3 regions of the Mesorhizobium sp. USDA 4132 genome follow, and region 2 is predicted to be linked to each of the others. Evidence: riboswitches for the same ligand, from Rfam matches in the RefSeq annotation. Region 2 holds a riboswitch; each other region holds the start of a gene.
What was found. A riboswitch is a leader RNA that binds a small molecule or an ion and turns the genes downstream of it on or off. The one in region 2 is predicted to bind glycine.
Positions count from the first base shown of each region.

Region 1 (5,780 bases), on a different contig from region 2:
ATCGAGGCATGGTGGAGGCTATCCGAAGTAATGGCATCCTCGGCCTCCAGCAGGGGCTCGAATACCCCGCCACTGGCATCGAAACAGGCTGCGAACAGGATGGCATCGTCCTTGCCGAGATATCGGGCAATCGCATGCTCCAGTTCCCGGTGTAGTGTCTGCGTTCCAAAGATGAAACGCACCGAGGCCATGCCGAAACCGAATTCCTCCAATCCTCGCTTGCAGCGGCTATGATGTCGGGGTGGTTTGCCAGTCCGAGATAGTTGTTGGCGCAAAGATTGACGACCTCGCGGTTCTCCTTCTTGCCGGAGATCGATATCTTGCCGTCTCGCTGGCTGGTGACGAGACGTTCGTGCTTATAAAGGCCATCGGCTCAATCTGAGCCAGTAGCGCGCTCAGATGAGCTTCTAGTTTCCTAGCCATGTAAATGCTTATCCGTGATATAGGATAATTCCTATAGGAATTATCAAGTGAGCGCATCTGTCAGTATTTGTCATCTGAAAACGAACTTCAGGCTACTTGGTCGGAACCCAGAACGAGCCCTGTAACCATTTCCGCGGTGACAGCTGACAGCGTCCACCCGAGATGCCCATGACCTGTATTGTAGAAGACACCGGGCTTTCGGCCGGCGCGAACGCGCGGCATCATATCCGGCATCATCGGACGCAGGCCGGCCCAGGGAACGCATTGCCGTGTGCTCATCGCCGGGAAGTGCTTGCGGCACCAGGCGACGAGTGGCTCTATACGGGCGTCGCGAATATCACGTCCCGCACCGTTGAATTCGGCAGTTCCAGCTACGCGGAACCGGCTTTCTCCCAGCCGGCTGGTGACGATTTTCGCATCGTCGTCGAGAAGGCTTACCCAAGGCGCCGCAGCCTGATCGTGCTGCTCCGTCAGATTGACCGTGATCGAATATCCCTTGACCGGATAGACATTGATCCTGTCACCCAGCTGCGCGGCCAGCCGTCTGGAATGAACCCCGCCGCAGATGACGATCTTGTCAAAGCTTTCAACAGCGCTCTCAGCCCTGTCCTGCCCTGCCTGGAACTGACCGAAACCAATCCTGATTTCACTGGCAAGCACGTCGATATCGGAGACGTCGCATCCGAACATCTGCCGTACACCCAGCCGTCGGCAGGCAGAAGCCAATCCGTTCGTAAACTTGTGAATGTCACCGGTGAAATCGCTTTCGGTATAAAAGCCGCCGTAGAAATTGCCTTGTAGGGTCGGCTCGATCGATCGGATTTCATCCGATGTGACGGCCCGCCTTGTCAGGCCCGCTTGATCAAGAATCTGCGTCACCTTGGCCGCGTGCTCAAACCCTTTTTTCGACCTGTAGAAATGCAGAATGCCTCTGGTTTGGCAATCATACGCAATGTCTTCGTCAGCCGCCATCTGGATGAGATGGCGGCGAGCCTCGATGGCGAGCCTCGCTGTCGCTTCGGTATTCGAACTATATTTTGGAATGGCGGTTAGAAACTCTGCCATCCAGGACAACTTGTGCCATGAAGGCTTGGGATTGACGAGCAATGGCGCACCCGGCGTGAACATCCATTTGATCCCCTTGAGGATCGTGGTCCAACTGTTCCAGACTTCGGCGTTCGACGCGGAAAGCTGCCCGCCGTTGGCGAAGCTGGTTTCCATGGCCGCATATGGGTGCTTGTCGAAAAGCGTGACTTGAAGCCCGGATTTTGCAAGCTTGTAAGCGGTGGTGACGCCAGTGATACCCGCGCCGATCACGGCGACGCGATCTTTCCGTAGAGGCATTAGAACAACAACCGCCTTCGCGGCTCTCCCGTGCCCCCTCTGTCATTGACCTGAGAGTTTCACAGCCTGACTGGAATTAGTCTGACTGCTTACACCGTCGGTGGAAGCGAATGCTTCTCTTTCCAGAGTTCAGTATTTGTTGCGCGGTCCGTTTGCCTGAGAGTTTCCGGGGCGGTTGCTCCTTCGGCGAGGCTCTTTGACCTTCCTCTCTCCCGCGTTCTTACACTATCATGTGCAAACGCTCGTAACGCAAGCGCAAAAATTCCACAAACGGGAAAATTCCTTTATACAGGACATGATGGAAGCTGATAGAGAGTGGCTCAAAGGAAAATGGTTCAGCGTACATGGAAAATTGGACCGATAGTTCAAAAGGAGCGCAAGCGCCGCAAGCTGACATTGGAGTAATTTGCCACCCGCTCCGGCGTATCGAAGTCAATGCTCAGCCAGATCGAGCGCGGAGAGGCCAATCCGACATTTGTCGTGGTCTGGAGCCTCACGCAAGCGCTCGAAATAGATTTCTCGGAATTGATCGGCGGGAGCAGTGCGGCGACAGGCGCAAATGACATTGAGGTGATATCAGCGGAGCATACTCCGGAGATACGCAGCGCAGATGGACTATGCCGTCTAAAGATCCTTAGTTCGCCGCGTCTGGCCGGTCAGTCAGAGTGGTATAGCGTCGAGATCGAACAGGGCGGCAAACTCGCCAGTGAACCGCACGCACCAGGCACGTCTGAATACTTCACCGCCATCACCGATGGATTAGGAGTCGAAAGTGGCGAGAGCCGGGTTTGCCTGAAAGCTGGTGAAACGGCGCGTTATCCGGCCGATGTCAATCATCACATTTCAAACATCGGCAACAGGGCCGCGCGAGGGTTCCTTGTCGTTTTGTATCGATGAGTTTTTGAATTCCACGGCAGCGCGTCTGGTCCAGACGGCGAGTTCGGGTCTGCTATCGAACGAACCTTATATGTGGCGTCAGTCTCTGTAGGTCGCCGAAAAACAATGTCCTGATCAACGAGGACGTTGAATTGATAGCCCGGCCGGATCTCCAACGTTGGCTGCACGTCCATATTCCGCTGTATCGTGCGGTCGGCTACTCGCCCAAAGGTCTCGGCGAAATTGCGCCTTGCCGCATCGGATGCTGTATCCTGCGTGGGAAGCGTTGAGCTCTGGCACCGCCATGTCGATGCCCGTCCCGATCAGTGCGCTCATGACAGACGAGCCGAAGGTTTTGAGATAGTGGTTGTTCACTTTGTTCCCGAACCCACCATATCCTTGCGCATCCGTGCCGGCCATGCCGCCGATCTGCAATGTCGAGCCGTTTGGAAAGATGATATCGGACCAGACGACAAGAACCCGGCTCTGGCCAAAGGAAACCTTGCTGTCGTAGCGACCGAACAGTTTCGTGCCCTGCGGGATCAGCAGGCGATGGCCTGTCGCGCAGTCGTACACATTCCGGCTGACCTGCGCAGTGATACGCCCGTGGAGGTCGGAAGTGATGCCTGTTATCAATGTCGCCGGAATAACCGTGCCTCGTTTCAGCTCGTACAGGGACTGCTGCGGCACGACGGTGTTCGACAGATAGCCGAGATCCTTGAGGTCGGCATTGAAGAAGTCTTCCTTGGAGCTCTGTCCGTTCGGATCGACATTCTGCCCACCAAGACCGGCGCGCAAGGCGGCGGTGTAAAGATCGGAGGCGTTTCCGTTCGCGGCGGCTGTCGTCGTCCGAGCTCCGGCGCTCTCGTCCTCTTTTTCGACCGCGATTCCAGCTTGCCGCGATCGATGGCGAGAGGCGCATCATAGGCGGAATCCCGCGCCTGCATGCGGGCCATACGCTGACGCTGCTGCTCGCGCAGAACCTGTTCCTGTTGCTCACGGGCGAGACGCGCCCGCCACACCTCCTCCGGCTCCAGTTCAGATCCCCGTCGTTCCGGCCTCTGCTCAGGCAGCTGTGTGAAGGGATTAGCCACCTTCTCTTCGGCCTTTTTGGTCTCGACCGGCGTCGGTTGAAGCCGGATTGCCCGAACTCAACCCTCTCTTTTTCCCTGGACTGTTTTGAAGGAAACCCGGCCGGCAGCCGCGCTCACGCCACGCTTTCCGAAATATCGTCATCGTCTCTCGCCATCCATCGACATCGAGCCATTCCACGAGCTGCAGAAAGCGTGCGGGGAAGGCCGAGGCGAGTGCTGCCTGTACCTGCTGAAAGGCTCGTAGCCGCTTTTTTGATCCGTCACCTTCGCTACGATAATGCGCTGCGAACTGCCGTACCGCCCCCGATGTCGTGTCGATGGCGTTTGGAAGGCAAATGGTTGCCGAGAGATCCGAGGCTGAAAGGGCGGCGATCGCCTCGGTCGCGAGGGCGAGCTCCAGTTGGCGAAGTCGCGAGAGGGGGTGGGGTGACGGTTTGGGTCGCCCTTCTTTTATCTCCTCCAGCGACGCACCGAACAGAGCCTCTGCCTAATGCGGTGTTTTCGCGGTGTAGCCGTAGCCAGTCTGGCGTACAAGGGCGTTCCTGACCGTTAAGAACCGCTGCTTTTCCGGCCCCACCATGTCAGCGGGAGGAGCTATAGTCGCCACGTGGGAGAACATTGCCGGCTTGCCTTTGATCACCCGCGTGAGCGCAAAGATGCGCACGATCTCGTCTACTGCCTCGGCCATGGAGAAGGCGGGCTCGCGGGTGCAAAATCCGCATAACTCTCCCGAACCAGCGTCACCACGTAATCCCGAACGCCATCGGTAATCCGATTGTTCGACGGTCGGCCGATCGCCTTGTGCCGGATCGACGCCGCACCGCCAGTCCGGATCCGATCCAGCAGACGACGGACCTGGCGCTCGCTCAGATCAAGCACATGCGCCGCCGACACCATCGTCATCCGGCCGGCAATCACCGTCGACAAAATCTCGATCCGCTGCAGGTCGCGTTCGCTCATCGCTATCAATCCCATCTGCAATCTCCCTGGCGTCAATCAGACCCGGGGAGTGTGACATTCCAACGTTGCAAAAACAGGACACTTTAACTTTGCGGCTGCAACTTGAAGTGGCGTAACTTGTCTTATGGAACTGAGCGGTTCCATCAACACTCGACCACGTTAACGGCGAGACCACCGGTCGAGGTTTCCTTGTATTTCTCGCTCATGTCGTTGCCGGTCTGGCGCATCGTCTCGATACAGGCGTCGAGCGGCACGAAATGCGTGCCGTCGCCTTTGATCGCGAGCGAGGCGGCCGTGACCGCCTTGACCGCGCCGAGCGCGTTACGCTCGATGCAGGGCACCTGCACGAGGCCCGCGATCGGGTCGCAGGTCATGCCGAGATGGTGTTCCAGCGCGATCTCGGCGGCGTTCTCGATTTGCTCCGGCGAACCGCCCATGACAGCCGCAAGCCCTGCCGCAGCCATGGCGGCGGCCGAGCCCACTTCGCCCTGACAGCCGACTTCGGCGCCCGAGATCGAGGCATTGTGCTTGATGATGCCGCCGATTGCGGCCGCCGTCAGCAGGAAGTTATGGACGTCCGCCTGGGTAGCGTCCTCGTGGAAATGCAGGTAATAACGTACCGTCGCGGGAATGACGCCCGCTGCACCGTTGGTCGGTGCCGTGACCACCCGTCCGCCGCCGGCGTTCTCCTCGTTGACCGCCATCGCGTAGACGCTCAGCCAGTCGTTGGCGAGCAGCGGGTTCAGCCGGTTGCTGCGCCATTCCTCGTTCAGCTTGTCGTGGATCGCTCTCGCCCGGCGCTTCACCTTCAGCCCGCCCGGCATGATCCCGTCGACCTTGAGGCCGCGGTCGATACAGCTGGACATCGCTTCCCAAATGCGGTCGAGACCGACATCGAGTTCGGCGGAGCTCATCTTGGTTTCTTCGTTGGCGCGCTTCATCTGGGCGATCGTCAGGCCTGAGCCGCGCGCCATATCGAGCATCTGCTTTGCCGAGGCGAATGGATAGGGAATGCGCGAGTCGCCGGCCGACTTCTTGGCACCGCGCATAGCCTCAAGCTCGGTGTCCGTCACCACGAACCCG
Region 1 covers NZ_JBWCCP010000002.1:985,971-991,750, reverse strand. Annotated here, with positions in the region: partial or broken gene ACZ9IU_RS27380 (aminotransferase class I/II-fold pyridoxal phosphate-dependent enzyme) at 1-367, opposite strand, end outside; gene ACZ9IU_RS27375 (D-amino acid dehydrogenase) at 511-1,767, opposite strand; glycine riboswitch at 1,902-1,992, opposite strand; partial or broken gene ACZ9IU_RS27370 (helix-turn-helix domain-containing protein) at 2,185-2,664, shown strand; partial or broken gene trbI (IncP-type conjugal transfer protein TrbI) at 2,763-3,776, opposite strand; partial or broken gene ACZ9IU_RS27360 (helix-turn-helix domain-containing protein) at 4,443-4,712, opposite strand; gene ACZ9IU_RS27355 (L-serine ammonia-lyase) at 4,841-5,780, opposite strand, start outside.
Region 1: linked by a shared signal. The riboswitch ahead of ACZ9IU_RS27375 (D-amino acid dehydrogenase) and the one ahead of gcvT (glycine cleavage system aminomethyltransferase GcvT) in region 2 are both predicted to bind glycine.

Region 2 (5,780 bases):
GCCGACGATGAAGATGGCGATGAAGGCGCCGACCGGCAGCAGCAGGAACTGTTCCGCCTGGAGCCTGCCGGCAAGGTTGGAGCGTGGCTCCATGGCGATCGCGATCAATCCCTTGTCGCGCGCGATCGCGTAAAGCACCGAGGACGTCATGCCGTTCTTCGGCTCGTCGATCAGCGCATTGACGAGGGCCGTTTCCGGGGAATTGAGTTCGTTGATCAGCATGCCCTGCCGGTTGGCGAGCGCCAGCGAGATGTCGGCATCTGCCAGGATGTCGACGAAACGGGCAGGATCGACCAGCACGTTATAGGGGCCGTAGTGCAGCGCCATCATCGGATTGCCCATGCTGACCGCCGGCTGCACGCGGGTGGCGACTTCCACGCCGTCAGGCGTCATGTAGTCGATCCACGGCCGGTCGACCTTGCGCTCCTCGATCCCCCAGGAGGTGCATTTCAGCAGGCCGTTTTCGAAATAACCGACTTCCTTGACCGAGGGCGTGTTGAAGGCGATCACCCGCATGCGGGCGATATGCTGGTCCGAACAGGGTACCAGGCGCGGATAGGCGAGCGAATCGAGCGCTGCCCGCGCATCCTCGAACGTCCTGCTCGCACGCGTGATCGTCTGCTGCGCGATCCGCTCGAGATTGTCCTGCTGTTTCTCGACCGTGATGAGCCATGAAATATAGACCATCGCGGCAATCGGAATGATTGCCCCGAGCAGGCCGAGGAAAACGGCCGCCGCAATCACCCGAGAACGTCGCAGTTCCATTGCCGAAACCTTTTATGAGAGGTCTTGGGCGTTATTCATCGCGGACTTCTGTTAAGATTCATTGATGCAACTCGATCAGGTTGTATCGAAGCAATTTCTAAAGCCCTTCCGGTTGTCGTCCGCGCGGCGCCAGTCACTCTGAATGCGCTACCCGGCCGGCAAATCCGTTGGTTTCCTGGGTCCGCTTGTCCGCGAAACGCAATGGAAGGCCATCGAAAGCCTTGATCTCCTTGAGGACGAAGGTCGTCTGCATTTCCTTGATGCGCGGCAATCGCCGCAGCGTCGACATGGCGAAATCCGCATAGGCGTCGAGATCGGGTGAGACGACCTGCAACAGGAAATCCGCGTCTCCCGCGATGCTGTAGCAGGCGACCACCTCGTCGAGGCCGATCACCTCGGCTGCGAAAGCTTCCGCCTCTTCCTCGCTGTGGCTGTCGATCTTGACGCGGATGAAGGCGAGCACGCCGAGGCCAATCGCCTTTCGGTTCAGCACTGCCTTATAGCCGTGGATGACGCCCGTCTCTTCGAGATGCCGCACGCGTCGCCAACTCGGCGAGGTCGAAAGCCCGACCTTGTCGGCCAGCGCCTGATTGGTCAGCCGGCCGTCTTCCTGCAACGCTTCCAGAATTCGTATGTCCGCCGGCTCAATGTCGTTCGCCATAAAATCTACCCATATCTCCAGTCATTCAGGTAGATCCTACCTATAAACGCCGAAAACGGGAAGAGAAAGGCAGGATCGACCGGCCGATCCGGAGTAGGCTGCCGGTCCTCTTCCACTGATGGATACCCTGCCCGCCCATGACCGACGACATCCGCCTCGCAATCATCGTCAACCCCGCCCTGCCGCTCGGCCTCGTCGCCAACACGGTCGGCGCCATCTCGGTCGGCCTCGGTGCGCGCATGCCGGCACTTGCCGCCCGCCGGCTGACCGATCGCGAAAACCGGACGATCGATATCAGTTCCGCCCTGCCGGTGCCGATCCTGCAGGCGCAGGCAGAGACGATCCGCTCTTTGATGCTGAAGGCGCTGTTGCCGCTGCAGGACCACGCGATCGTCCCCTTTCCGGCTTTCGCCAGATCGCTGCACGACTACCGCGACTACGAGGCGGCCTTCCCCGATCGCGATCTTGCGGAGGAAGAGATCGACGGCCTTGGCCTCGCCGGACCTTCGAAATGGATAAAGTCGTTGACCGGTAGCCTCAAACTGCTTCGCTAGGAACGAAGAGCCCGCTCCCAAGAGCGGGCTCCATCGAATTCACTTGTGCTCGTGGCCGGCCGGTCCCGCCGCCTCGACCGGCAGCGTGATATCCACCTTGCCGGTCTTCTCGAAGGTCAGTGTTACCGGCACCTTGCCGCCCTGCTTGAAGGGTTCCTTGACCTTGATGAACATCAGGTGCAGTCCGCCGGGCGTCAGCTCGACGGTCTTGCCCGCGGGGATGGCTATGCCGGTATCGAGCTTGCGCATTTTCATTACCTCGCCCTGCATCGCCATCTCGTGCATCTCCACGGTGCCCGCGACCGGCGACGAGACCGACGTCAGCATGTCGTCGGATTTGCCGTTATTCTTGATGGTGAAATAACCGCCGCCGACCGGCTGGCCGGGCAGCATCGCCTTGGTGAAGGCGCCCGTAACTTCCAGGTCGCCGACCTTGGTGGGCGCGTCCTGAGCGGCCGTAGCTCCCGCAATAATAATGCCGGTCGCCGCGAAAATGCTGACGAAAACGAGTTTGGTGAAAGTCTTCATGGAATATCCCCATACGGTGACGGCATCTGTGCCGGTCGGCCGCGATTGATCTGAGAGCGTTAAAGGATCAGATCGAGATCGGCGGAGCACGGGATTTGGGCCGGGCCACGGCGGTCGTACCGAGCAGTTCGGAAAACTGGCGCAGGGGATTGGCAAGCGACGCGCGCGCTGCCGTAAGTAAGGCTTCATCCTCCGGCGGCGGCAGGATGACCGAGGCGGAGAGCAGGCAGACTTCGCAGAGCGGTTTTGCCGCTGGCATCCGATGGCCGTGGTCGCCATCGGAACAGATATCGGCAAATGTGCCGTCCGGCAGCCGATAGGCTTCGCTGTAGGAATCGAGCGGCGCGGAAGCCTGCACGGGCTGATGGGCAAACCCCAGCAAAAGCAGCAGCATCGCGCAGAAAATGCGCGTTGAGGTCGCCGCCATGTCCAGTCTTGCCGTCATCGTTTCGCCTGTTCGAGTGATGCGGGAATAATCCAAATCACGATAAAGCGCAAAAGCCCTTTTGTCGCGTGATACAGAACCCATTTCACCCCGCATTGCATTAGATCAAATCGCGTTTGCTGCGTTGCGACAAAAATAGTGTTCGGTGCGACATGCAGGGCTTGCCAAATGGCGATCGAGGCCGATAATACCACCCAGACTCGCTGGGAGAAGCCGCTTCAATGCGGTGCCGAAGGAGCAACCGCCCCGGAAACTCTCAGGCAAAAGGACCAGCAGTCGACCGACAGGAACTCTGGAGAGAGGCCCGAAGAGGGCCCGCCGAAGGGATAACAATCTCAGGCGACAAGGACAGAGGGGGCTCATAAACCGGTGCGTCATTGCGCCTGAATCTGAGCCGGCGCTTGAAATGCGCCAACCCTGGAGGCGTCCTTGGACGATCAGACCGTTCTCAAGACAACCCCGCTTCACGCCCTCCATCTGTCGCTCGGCGCCAGGATGGTGCCCTTTGCCGGCTACGACATGCCAGTGCAATATCCGGCCGGCGTGTTGAAGGAACATCTGCAAACGCGCACCGCCGCCGGCCTTTTCGACGTTTCCCACATGGGTCAGGTCGTCATCCGTGCGAAATCCGGCGCTTATGAGGATGCGGCACTTGCGCTCGAAAGCCTGGTGCCGGTCGATATTCTCGGCCTGAAACCCGGTCGCCAGCGCTACGGCTTCTTCACCGACGACAACGGCTGCATCCTTGACGACCTGATGATCACCAATCGCGGCGATCACCTGTTTGTCGTCGTCAACGCCTCCTGCAAGGAGGCTGATCTCGCCCATCTGCGGGCGCATCTTTCCAGTTGCGACGTCGAACTCCTCGAAGACCGCGGGCTCCTTGCCCTCCAGGGACCACGCGCCGAAGCGGTTCTGGCTGCTCTCTGGCCGGATGTCACCTCCATGAAGTTCATGGACGTCCGCGACGCGTCTCTGCACGATGTCGACTGTATCGTCTCCCGCTCAGGTTATTCCGGCGAGGACGGGTTCGAGATTTCGGTTCCGGCAGACCAGGCCGAGCAGATCGCCAAGGCGCTGCTCGAAGACCTGCACTGCCAGCCGATCGGCCTCGGCGCCCGCGATTCGCTGCGGCTTGAAGCCGGCCTCTGCCTCTATGGCAACGACATCGACACGACCACCACCCCGATTGAGGCTGCGCTCGAATGGGCGATCCAGAAGCCCCGCCGGACCGGAGGCGTCCGCGCCGGCGGTTTTCCGGGCGCCGACCGCATCCTCGACGAACTGGCGAACGGCACCTCCCGCCGCCGCGTCGGCCTGAAGCCGGAGGGCAAGGCGCCCATCCGCGCCCATGCAAAACTTTACGCCGACGCCGAGGGCCAGACCGAACTCGGCGAAGTCACCTCCGGCACATTCGGCCCCTCGGTCGAAGGCCCCGTCGCCATGGGCTACGTGCCGACCCGCTTTGCCGAACCCGGCTGCCAGATTTTTGCGGAGGTGCGCGGCAAATATCTGCCCGTCACGGTCGCCGCCCTTCCCTTCGTCACCCCCACCTATAAACGATAATCCTCCGGAGAGAACCATGTTGAAATTCACCGCCGAACACGAATGGCTGAAGCTCGAAGACGGTGTCGCAACCGTCGGCATCACCTCTCACGCTGCCGAACAGCTTGGCGACCTCGTTTTCGTGGAACTGCCGGAAGTCGGCGCCATACTCACCAAGGACGGCAATGCCGCGACCGTCGAGAGCGTCAAGGCCGCCTCCGACGTCTATTGTCCGCTGGATGGCGAAGTCACCGAGGTCAACCACGCGATCGTCGACGATCCCTCGATCGTCAATTCCGATCCTCAAGGAGCAGGCTGGTTCTTCAAGCTGAAGCTCAAGACCGCCTCCGACGCCGACGCGCTGCTCGACGAGGCCGCCTACCAGGAACTGATCGCATGACCACCGACAGCACCGATTTCCATTTCACCGACTACCAGCCCTACGACTTCGCCAACCGCCGCCATATCGGTCCCTCGCCCGCCGAGATGGCCGAGATGTTGAAAATCGTCGGCTACAAAAGCCTTGACGCCCTGATCGACGCCACCGTGCCATCCTCGATCCGCCAGACGACCCCGCTCGCCTGGGGTCCGGCGCTGACCGAACGCGAGGCGCTCGACAAGCTGCGCGATACGGCGAACCGCAACAAGGCGCTCGTCTCCTTGATCGGCCAGGGTTATTACGGCACGATCACTCCGCCGGTCATCCAACGCAACATCCTTGAAAACCCCGCCTGGTACACCGCCTACACGCCCTACCAGCCGGAAATTTCGCAAGGCCGCCTCGAAGCGCTCCTCAATTTCCAGACGATGATCTGCGACCTGACCGGCCTTGACGTCGCCAATGCCTCGCTGCTCGACGAGGCGACCGCCGCCGCCGAAGCCATGGCGCTCTGCCAGCGCCAGGCCAAATCCAAGGCGACGGCCTTCTTCGTCGATGCCGCCTGCCATCCGCAGACGATCGCGCTGATCGAAACCCGCGCCGCCCCGCTCGGCTGGAGCGTTATCATCGGCGACCCGATGACCGATCTCGACCCGGTCGACGTGTTCGGCGCAATCTTCCAGTATCCGGGCACCAACGGCCATGTCCGTGATTTCACCGGCCTGATCTCCCGCCTGCACCAGACCGGCGCCGTCGCCGCCGTCGCCGCCGATCCCTTAGCGCTGACGCTTCTCAAATCCCCCGGCGAAATGGGCGCCGACATCGCCATCGGCTCCTCCCAGCGTTTCGGCGTGCCGGTCGGTTACGGCGGCCCGCACGCGGCCTATATGGCGGTCAAGGATG
Region 2 covers NZ_JBWCCP010000001.1:2,279,451-2,285,230, forward strand. Annotated here, with positions in the region: gene ACZ9IU_RS11785 (EAL domain-containing protein) at 1-765, opposite strand, end outside; gene ACZ9IU_RS11790 (Lrp/AsnC family transcriptional regulator) at 899-1,426, opposite strand; gene ACZ9IU_RS11795 (DUF2000 domain-containing protein) at 1,564-1,980, shown strand; gene ACZ9IU_RS11800 (copper chaperone PCu(A)C) at 2,020-2,508, opposite strand; gene ACZ9IU_RS11805 (hypothetical protein) at 2,576-2,953, opposite strand; glycine riboswitch at 3,148-3,235, shown strand; glycine riboswitch at 3,236-3,315, shown strand; gene gcvT (glycine cleavage system aminomethyltransferase GcvT) at 3,383-4,519, shown strand; gene gcvH (glycine cleavage system protein GcvH) at 4,536-4,898, shown strand; gene gcvP (aminomethyl-transferring glycine dehydrogenase) at 4,895-5,780, shown strand, end outside.

Region 3 (5,780 bases), on a different contig from region 2:
AGTGGGCGTCGCGTGTATGCATTTGGCCCCAGCCAAAATGTAGTGTTCTGAGTTCCATAATCTATCTTATGCGATTTTTGACTGTAGCGGGGTACATTCTATTTTCAAGTGCGACATGCCAATAACATCAATGGCTTCGCCTTGGAGAAATTTGCATGTCGCCCTGCTATTCGCAACTCACCCTGTCCGACCGCCGCCATCTGTATCAATTAAAGGAACGCAAGCTGCCGGTTGGTGAGATCGCCCGCCAACTCGGCCGTCATCGTTCGACCATATACCGCGAGCTCAGGCGCAACGCGTTTCACGACCGCGAGTTTCCAGAATACACTGGTTACTTCGGCACCATTGCCGACGACATGAGCAAGGAGCGCCGCCGACGGCTGCGCAAGCTCAGACGACATCCACAGCTGCGAGACCTGATTATCGATCGATTGAAGGCCAAATGGTCACCGGAACAGATTGCCGGCCGGCTGTTGATTGACGGGATCAGCCCAGTCAGCATCTGCCCGGAAACGATCTATCGCTTCATCTACTGCAAGGAGGATTATCCGCTTGGCCTTTACGAGCACCTGCCTGAGCGACGTCGCCGACGCTTGCCGCGTGGATCCCGCAAGCCGCGTGGTGGGCTCATCCCGTTTGAGTGCCGGATCTCGCAACGGCCTGATTTTGTTGATGATCGGTCCGAGTTCGGCCATTGGGAAGGCGATCTGCTGATCTTCAAACGCGAGCTTGGCGAGGCCAACATCACTTCGCTCGTCGAGCGCAAGAGCCGCTACACCGTGTTGATCAAGAACCGCAGCCGCCACTCGCGGCCGATCATGGACAAGATCATCAATGCGTTCTCGCCGCTGCCGTCTTTTGCCCGTCGCAGCTTTACCTTCGACCGCGGTACCGAGTTTGCCGGCTTCCGGGCTTTGGAAGACGGGATCGGCGCCAAGAGCTGGTTCTGCGACCCGAACTCACCCTGGCAGAAAGGTGCTGTCGAGAACGCCAACAAGCGGATCCGCCGCTTCCTGCCTGGTAACACCGACCTATCCAACATCACACAGCAACAGCTCGTCGACCTCGGCCATCACCTGAATGCGCAGCCACGCAAATGCCTCGGATACAAAACACCGGCCGAAGTGTTCATCGCCCATTTGCGTGAAACAGGCTGATCCCCTACCCTCCAATCGCGTATGTTGCACTTGGCGTAGATTCTCCATGTCGAGTGTCGCATTTCTAAATGGCTGACACCGCGCTCAGAGTGACATTTTAACTTTGCACAACGGCGGACATTTCAACTTCGCCGCCACATTGACAGTTGGCAATGAGGCAATTACGATTGACACCTTTAACACGCCGCTGTCCTCCCCGCCGTCGCGCGGCCAGGACGTTGATGTTTCGATAAACCCCAAAAGCGTGTTTGTGATGCGAGCTGAATGATGGGTTCTGTTGCAGCGTCTGGTTGCCGACAGTATCGCAAAGAACCCTTTGACTGTTTTCGGAGAGTTTTGATGTTCAAGGGGCCAGTTTGGCGTGAAAACACGAAAGTGCGCATGGTCGTTGGGGGCTGCTTCTTCGCGGGCGAATACGCGCGCCGCGTGGTACGAGACTCATTTCGGCATGGGACGACATCGTCGAATCCATCTGGACGCATCAGGCCGGCACCACCGCCCTTGAGAATCGGTTCGAGTTTGATGGTGTGATCCGCAGGTGGCAGGATCGCTTACCGATAGAGCACAATGAGAAAGCCACAAGCTACCTCATCGCCGATGTTCGAAATATGGTGATGGACATCACCCGCGTAACGCGCCGTCTCGCCTGCAGCGAGGCGAACATGGCTCTCACCGCTTCTGACCTCGAAGCCATCGGTAATGGCGGTGAAATGCTCGGACGTTCCTGGGGCATGCGGCGCGCTATCCAGCTTTCCACCGGGCTCGATATCAACACTGTACCATTCGGACTGACCGGCGAGGCGCGGCGCACTCAAGATCTTCAACCGGCAAAGGTTATCTGCACTCCGTATTTCAGGTGTATGCCCAGCGGACATCACTTCGATCTCCCCGGAGTTTGTCGCCGCACTACTACCGCCAATTAGGTCGGAGAAATCAATCTCGAGCGACTGTGTGAGGCTCCACACCACGGCAAATGTAGGATTGGCCTCTCCGCGCTCGATCTGGCTGAGCATGGATTTCGACACGCCTGAACGAGTGGCAAGTTGCTCCAGGGTCAGCTTACGGCGCTTGCGTTCCTTTTGAACGAGAGGCCCGATTTTCGGAGTGCGGTGAGCCATTCTCTTTTGGACCATGTTAAAAATACCTTCTCTATTCCTCTATATAGGATTGTTCCACTTTATCTACTTTTTTCAGTTGCGCGCACTCAAGCGTAGGCATAGTAACGCAAAAATGCGGGAAAGAGGTAGTCAAAAGAACCTCGCCGAAGGAGCATTTGCCCCGGAAACTCTCAGGCAAGCGGACCGCAATACGAATTCTGAAACTCTGAAAAGAGAAGCAATCGCTCCTACCGACGTTGTAAGCAGTCAGGATCAATTCCGGTCGACCGGTGGAGCGCTCAGGTTAATGACAGAGGGGCAAGGGATCATCGCGAAAGCGGTTATTGTACTATGCCTTTACGGAAAGATCGTATTGCCGTGGTCGGCGGTGGAATCACTGGTGTCACCGGTGCTTATAAACATACCAAAATCAGGCCTTCAGGTGACGCTTTTCGACAAGCATCCTTATGCGGCTAACCAAACTGGTTCCGCATTCCGATCAAATAGCCTGAGAATTTCGCTCGGGACGCATTTTCGGTGATGCGATAGCTTGCAAATTCCAGGATGCCGGAATAAACCTGTATATTGGAAGGAATATTCCCATGGCTAAGAAATTCGACGTTCATCTGCACAACGTTTTGGCTCAGATCGAGGCCGATGGCGTCTATAAACGCGAACGTGTCATCACCAGTCAGCAAGACGGGAGAATATCGATTGGCGGCACGCACCAGAAACGCGAAGTTATCAATCTTTGCGCCAACAATTATCTTGGGCTGGCGAACAATCCGGAGATTATTGACGCCGCCAAAAAGGCGCTTGATGAGTTCGGATTCGGCATGGCCTCGGTCCGTTTCATATGCGGCACGCAAACACTCCATAGGGAGCTTGAGCAGACAATTGCCCGGTATCTTGGAAAGGACGACGCAATTCTGTTTGCAGCCTGCTTCGACGCCAATGGAGGTGTGTTCGAACCATTGCTGGAAGCCGAAGATGCCATCATCTCCGACAGCCTCAATCATGCTTCGATTATCGACGGAGTGCGCCTTTGCAAGGCTAGGCGCTACCGGTTCGCAAATGGAAACATGAATGAACTGGAAGATCGGCTTAAGGAGGCCAACCGGGAAGGTGCTCGTTTCAAGCTGATCGCGACTGACGGCGTGTTTTCGATGGATGGATATGTGGCCGACTTGGTCGCCATCTGCGATCTCGCCGAGCGCTATAATGCGCTGGTGATGGCCGATGACTGCCATGCCACAGGGCATCTCGGCGATGCCGGCCGAGGTACGCCAGCCCTGACAGGCGTCAACCAACGGGTCGATATCGTGACCGGGACACTCGGGAAAAGTCTTGGTGGTGCCATGGGCGGGTTTGTCGCGGCGTCCCAGCCGATCGTCGATCTCCTGCGCCAGAGGTCACGACCTTACCTCTTCTCCAATAGCCTCGCTCCAGCCGTTGCAGCCGGATCGTTGAAGGCGATCGAGATCGCTGAGAAAGCGGACGACCGCCGGCAGATACTCGCCTCCCATGCCGGGCGCTTCCGGGCAGGCATGCAAAAGGCGGGGTTCGACCTGCTGCCCGGGCAGACCCCGATCATTCCGGTCATGCTGCATGAGGCGCGCCTGGCTCAGGATATGGCCCAGGCGCTCGATGAACGTGGGGTCTATGTGGCCGGGTTCTTCTATCCGGTGGTACCCCAGGGCAAGGCGCGAATCAGAACCCAGATGTCTGCGGCGCTGACCGAACAAGACGTCGAGTTCGCGATCGATGCTTTCATCGACGCGGGCAAGTCGTTGGGCGTCATTTGATGTTGAACAGAGGTGTTTTCATGAGAGCTCTTGTTAAAGCGGAAGCGCAACCCGGCCTCTGGCTTGATGATCGCCCGATCCCTTCGATTGGTCCAGATGACGTCCTGATTAAGATCAACAAGACGGGGATTTGCGGCACAGATATCCATATCTATGCGTGGGATGAGTGGGCGCAGCGAACCGTACCCGTGCCAATGGTGGTGGGGCATGAATATTCTGGCGTGATCGTGGAAGTCGGTGCCAATGTACGCAACCTCGTCATCGGGCAGAGAGTTTCGGGCGAAGGCCACGTTATCGGTCTCAACAGTCGGGCCGCGCGCGGGGGACGGTTCCATCTCGATCCTGAGACAAAGGGAATAGGCGTCAATATACCGGGTGCTTTTGCCGAATATCTCCGACTGCCGGCTTTCAACGTCGTGCCGCTTCCTGACGCAATCGATGACGATGTTGGCGCGATCCTCGACCCGCTCGGCAACGCTGTCCACACGGCACTCTCCTTCGACCTTGTCGGCGAAGATGTCCTGATTACGGGTGCGGGACCGATCGGCATCATGAGCGCCGCCGTTGCTCGTCACGTCGGAGCGCGTCACGTGGTGATCACTGACATCAATCCAAACCGCCTGGCGCTTGCCGCAGAGGTCGCGGATGTCATCCCCGTCGATGTTAGCAGAGAAGACCTCTCTTCCGTCAAAGCTCGACTCGGGATGAAGGAAGGCTTTGACATCGGCCTGGAGATGAGTGGGGCGCCGGCTGCCTTCGATCAGATGGTCAATCATCTCGTCATGGGTGGAAAGATTGCCATGCTAGGCATTCCCGCGCGACCAGCTCCCGTAGACTGGACCAAGGTCGTGTTCAAGATGCTTACGGTAAAGGGCATCTATGGCCGAGAGATGTTTGAGACCTGGCACAAGATGTTGGCCATGCTGCAGAGCGGTCTTGATGTCCGTAAGGTCATTACTCATCGGCTACCGGTTAGTGAATATGATCTGGGATTCAAAACGATGCAGAGCGGCAATTCCGGCAAGATCGTTCTGGACTGGAATAGCTGATGGAGCGCGTCTCACCAGACGTCAGGGCGAGGAAAGACCATGCTTGACCTGATCGGCGCAGTCGCACTTCTTCTCTGGGGTCTTCGGCTGGTGAAGACCGGCGTGATCCGATCCTTCGGCGTACGACTGCGCCGGTGGATTGGCTCCGGTACGCGCAACCGGCTGTTGGCGTTTGGCGTCGGCCTTCTCGCAACCCTCGTTCTGCAGAGCAGCACGGCAACGGCGCTGATGACTGCCTCGTTTGCCGGAAGCGGATTCATGAGTTCGATGATGGCGCAGGCGATCATGCTTGGCGCCAATGTCGGCACGAGCCTGGTCACGCGCATCCTCGCGTTCGATTTGCACTTCCTTGCGCCGCTGATGATTGCGGCCGGCGTGTTTGCTTTTGGCTTCAGCCATTCCAAGCCAGCCAAGGGCCTCTCGCGCGCCGTCCTTGGGCTTGGACTGATGCTGTTGTCATTGCGGCTTCTCGGGCAGGCGACGGAGCCCATGCAGCATTCCCGCGTGCTTGTCGCCTTGATGACATCCCTCGACGCGGTGCCGGCGCTTGCCGTGATCGTTGCGGCCGTGCTTGCGATCGCGGCCTCCTCCAGCCTCGCCATCGTTCTGCTGGCAATGTCGCTGGCTGCAAGCGGAACTGTGACACCTGCACTCGGTATCGCTCTGGTGCTC
Region 3 covers NZ_JBWCCP010000002.1:993,072-998,851, reverse strand. Annotated here, with positions in the region: gene ACZ9IU_RS27410 (NAD(P)/FAD-dependent oxidoreductase) at 1-2, shown strand, start outside; gene ACZ9IU_RS27405 (IS30 family transposase) at 156-1,157, shown strand; gene ACZ9IU_RS27400 (helix-turn-helix domain-containing protein) at 1,709-2,290, opposite strand; glycine riboswitch at 2,381-2,471, shown strand; gene ACZ9IU_RS27395 (glycine C-acetyltransferase) at 2,857-4,059, shown strand; gene tdh (L-threonine 3-dehydrogenase) at 4,080-5,108, shown strand; gene ACZ9IU_RS27385 (Na/Pi cotransporter family protein) at 5,148-5,780, shown strand, end outside.
Region 3: linked by a shared signal. The riboswitch ahead of ACZ9IU_RS27395 (glycine C-acetyltransferase) and the one ahead of gcvT (glycine cleavage system aminomethyltransferase GcvT) in region 2 are both predicted to bind glycine.